One region of the Kitasatospora sp. NBC_01560 genome, then DNA from elsewhere that is predicted to be linked to it. Evidence: predicted binding sites of a transcription regulator. Region 1 holds the regulator's gene; the other holds the start of a gene.
The links. Region 1 encodes HrcA, which represses chaperone genes, less so after heat shock. Its sites were predicted from a motif close to TTNGCACTCNGNNNNNCNGAGTGCNAA; they were not measured.

Region 1 (2,199 bases):
GAAGGCGTTCGGCATGTCGTTGTCGGCGACGGCGACCCGCGGCTTCGGCATGTCGGCGAGCGCGCAGAGCCGGTCGATGGTGCCGTGCAGTTGCGGGTACTGCTCGGGGGTGACCCGGTGGGCGCCCATCGCCCGTTCGGTGATCTTGTCGCTGAACCAGAACTGGGCCACGAACAGGCCGCCCGAGAGCAGCACGATCAGCGGCCAGGCCCCGCGCAGCAGCACGATCAGCAGCCCGGTGAAGCCGACGTACAGCAGACCGATCACGAACATGGTCCCGACCATCCGGCCGGTCAGGCCGCGGTCCGGTGCGAAGCGGGTGTGCTGGCCCGAGCTCGACATCGTTGCTCCTCCGATCGCCGTCCGCTTCCGATGCTGCCACCCGGACGGGCGGGCGGCATCACCCGCGCGCCGGGAACTGCGGGCAGGATCACCCCGGCCGGGCCGTTCCTGCCGTTGGGCCCGGGCCTTACACTGGCAGGTACGGTCCTGGCACTCGTGTGTTCAGAGTGCCAGAGCCGGGGTCCGCCCGGCGCGGCCCGCAAGCAGTCACCCGAACACATGTCACAACGGACAACGTGCGAAGACGGAGGTGCGTGCCCCATGGCCGGTGAGGTCCGCCAGCTCGACGACCGCAAGCTCGCGGTGCTTCGTGCCATCGTCCAGGACTACGTGGGGACCGAGGAGCCGGTCGGTTCCAAGGCCCTGGTGGAGCGGCACAGCCTCGGCGTGTCGCCGGCCACCGTCCGCAACGACATGGCGGCGCTGGAGGAGGACGGCTACATCCACCAGCCGCACACCAGCGCCGGGCGGATCCCCACCGACAAGGGGTACCGCCTGTTCGTCGACCGGCTCGCCGAGGTCAAGCCGATGAGCGCGCCCGAGCGGCGGGCGATCCGGCACTTCCTCGACGGCGCGGTCGACCTGGACGACGTGGTGGCCCGGACGGTCCGGCTGCTCGCGCAGCTGACCCGGCAGGTCGCGGTGGTCCAGTACCCCTCGCTCTCCCGGTCCACCGTGCGCCACATCGAACTGGTGGCGCTGGCCCCGGCCAAGGTGATGCTGGTCCTGATCACCAACACCGGCCGGGTCGAGCAGCGGCTCGTGGACTGCCCCGGCGCGGTCGGCGAGACCGTTCTGGCCGACCTTCGTGCCAAGATCAACACCAGAGCCGTCGGGCAGCGCCTCCCGGAGGTGCCCGAGCTGCTGGACGACCTCCCGGCCCAGTTCGAGGCGGTCGACCGGCCGGCCGTCACGGTGGTGCTGGCGACGCTCTTCGAGGCGCTCGCCGAGCAGAACGAGGAGCGGATCATGCTGGCCGGCACGGCCAACCTGACCCGCTTCGGGCACGACTTCCCGCTCACCATCCAGCCGGTGCTGGAGGCACTGGAGGAGCAGGTCGTCCTGCTCCGCCTCCTGGGTGAGACGGCGGACGCCGGGATGACGGTCCGGATCGGCCGGGAGAACGCGTACGAGGGGCTGAATTCCACCTCGATCGTCTCGGTCGGTTACGGTTCGGGCGACGAGAGCGTGGCCAAACTGGGAGTGATCGGTCCGACCCGGATGGACTATCCGGGCACAATGGGGGCGGTGCGGGCGGTGGCACGGTACGTGGGTCAGATCCTGGCCGAGTCGTAGCAACGGCCACCATCAGCACCCTGATGGTGGTTTCCAGTCGCAAGCACTTCAACAGGCGGAACAAGCGGAGCATTTGGTGGCCACGGACTACTACGCGGTACTCGGCGTCCGACGGGATGCGGGGCAGGACGAGATCAAGAAGGCGTTCCGGCGCCTGGCACGCGAACTGCACCCGGACGTCAACCCGGACCCGAAGACGCAGGAGCGGTTCAAGGAGATCAACGCCGCCTACGAGGTGCTCTCCGATCCGCAGAAGCGCCAGGTCTACGACCTGGGCGGCGACCCGCTGTCGCCGGGCGGCGGCGGCGCGGGCGGCTTCGGCGCGGGCGCGGCCGGATTCGGCTTCTCCGACATCATGGACGCCTTCTTCGGCGCCGCCGCCGGCCAGCGCGGACCGCGCTCCCGGACCAGGCGCGGCCAGGACGCCATGATCCGGCTGGAGATCACCCTGGAGGAGGCCGCCTTCGGCACCACCAAGGAACTCCAGGTCGACACCGCCGTCACCTGTACCACCTGCAGCGGCGAGGGCGCCGCGCCCGGCACCTCCGCGCAGACCTGTGA
Region 2 (2,199 bases), 610 kb from region 1:
GATCTTCTCCAGCAGCGGGAGCAGCTCCTGGATGGAGGAGATCTTGCCCTGGTTGATCAGGATGTACGGGTCCTCCAGGACCGCCTCCTGCCGCTCCGCGTCGGTGACGAAGTACGGCGACAGGTAACCCTTGTCGAACTGCATGCCCTCGGTGAAGTCGAGCTCCACGCCGAAGGTGTTGGACTCCTCGACGGTGATGACACCGTCCTTGCCGACCTTGTCGATCGCCTCGGCGATGAGCTCGCCGACCTGGGTGTCCTGCGCGGAGAGGGACGCGACGGCGGCGACGTCGTCCTTGCCCTCGATCTCGCGGGCGATGGACAGCAGGTGCTCGGAGACGGCGGCGACGGCCTTGTCGATGCCCTTCTTCAGGGCGGCCGGGCCGGCACCGGCGGCGACGTTGCGCAGACCCTCGTTGACCAGGGCCTGGGCCAGCACGGTGGCGGTGGTGGTGCCGTCACCCGCGACGTCGTTGGTCTTGGTGGCGACCTCCTTGACGAGCTGCGCGCCAAGGTTCTCGTACGGGTCGTCCAGCTCGATCTCACGCGCGATGGTGACACCGTCGTTGGTGATGGTCGGCGCGCCGAACTTCTTGTCGATGACGACGTTGCGGCCCTTGGGGCCGATGGTCACCTTGACGGTGTCGGCCAGCTTGTTGACACCGCGCTCCAGCGAGCGGCGGGCGTCCTCGTCGAACTGCAGGATCTTCGCCATGTTCCCTATTCCCTCGGGGCTCGGCCGGCACGACGGCCGCCGGACTGCATGAACCAACAACCACGCCCCGGGCCCCTGTCACTAGGGACACGGATCCGGGGCGGGCTGGAACGACTTACTTCTCGATGATCGCGAGAACGTCGCGAGCCGAGAGGACCAGGTACTCCTCGCCCTGGTACTTCACCTCGGTGCCGCCGTACTTCGAGTACAGGACGATGTCACCGACGGCGACGTCGAGCGGCAGACGCTGGCCATCCTCGAAGCGACCCGGCCCGACGGCCAGGACGACGCCCTCCTGGGGCTTCTCCTTGGCGGTGTCCGGGATAACCAGGCCGGAGGCCGTGGTGGTCTCGGCGTCGAGCGGCTGGACCACAATGCGGTCCTCGAGCGGCTTGATGGCAACCTTGCTGCTGGTGGTCACGTCCGAGCTCCCCTTCGGAGATTACGGGGTTTTCTAACAGGTAGTTGGCGAACCTGCGGGCCTGCCGTCGCGGGGGTCAGACACACGTCGTCGCGTTAGCACTCACCATGGGGAGAGTGCCAAGAACGACCTTAGGCCGCAGTTAGCACTCAGTCAACCAGAGTGCCAACGGCGCGCCAGGACGTCCTCCGGAGCGCGATCCGCGACGGGCGCGCGGGCAGGTGCACGGGCCGCCGGGCGGGCGGATGAGCGGGCGGCCCGGAGCGGCGAGAATGACGGTGTGGAGACCGAGAACCTGCAGCCCCTGCTGACCCCCGAGGGCCAAGCCCTGCTCGCCGAACTGCGCGAGTTCACGCCCGAGGAGGAGCTGGCGCTGGCCACCCGGCTGCGGCGGGAGCACCCGGCGGAGCTGGTGTCGGCGGCGTTCGGGCAGGCGCGGCTGCGGCAGCGGGCGCGGGCCAAGTTCGGCGCGGACGCCGACCTGATGTACTTCACGCCCAACGGCGTCGAGCAGTCCACCCGGCGCAGCGTCGCCGAGTGGCGGGCCCGCCGCTTCGCGGGGCTGGGCGTGCGGCGGCTGGCCGACCTCTGCTGCGGGATCGGCGGGGACGTCCTGGCGCTGGCGCGGGCGGGGATCGAGGTGCTGGCCGTCGACAAGGACCCGGCGGCCTGCGCGGCCACCGCCGCCAACGCGGCCGCGCTCGGCCTCTCCGGCCTGGTCGAGGTGCGCTGCGCGGACGTCACCGAGGTGGACGTCACCGGCTACGACGCCGTCTTCACCGACCCGGCCCGCCGGACGTCGCGCGGCCGGGTGTTCGACCCGGAGGCGTACGCCCCGCCGCTCTCCTGGGCGCTGGAGGCCGGCCGCCGGACCCCGATCGGGGCGCTGAAGGTGGCGCCGGGCATCCCGCACGAGGCCGTCCCGGCGGACGCCGAGGCGGAGTGGGTCTCCGACCACGGCGACGTCAAGGAGGCGGTGCTCTGGTTCGGCACCCGCGCGGAGCGGCCGCACCGCGCCACCCTGCTCCCCCAGCAGGCCTGCCTGACCGGCGGCGACCTGCCCG

Region 2: a site for HrcA is predicted at 1,278-1,304, ahead of groES (co-chaperone GroES). Genes of this name have one in related genera too.

The regions. Positions count from the first base shown of each region.
Region 1 covers NZ_CP109364.1:3,354,444-3,356,642, reverse strand. Annotated here, with positions in the region: gene htpX (zinc metalloprotease HtpX) at 1-342, opposite strand, end outside; gene hrcA (heat-inducible transcriptional repressor HrcA) at 604-1,638, shown strand; gene dnaJ (molecular chaperone DnaJ) at 1,715-2,199, shown strand, end outside.
Region 2 covers NZ_CP109364.1:3,962,184-3,964,382, forward strand. Annotated here, with positions in the region: gene groL (chaperonin GroEL) at 1-714, opposite strand, end outside; gene groES (co-chaperone GroES) at 830-1,135, opposite strand; gene OH807_RS17000 (THUMP-like domain-containing protein) at 1,416-2,199, shown strand, end outside.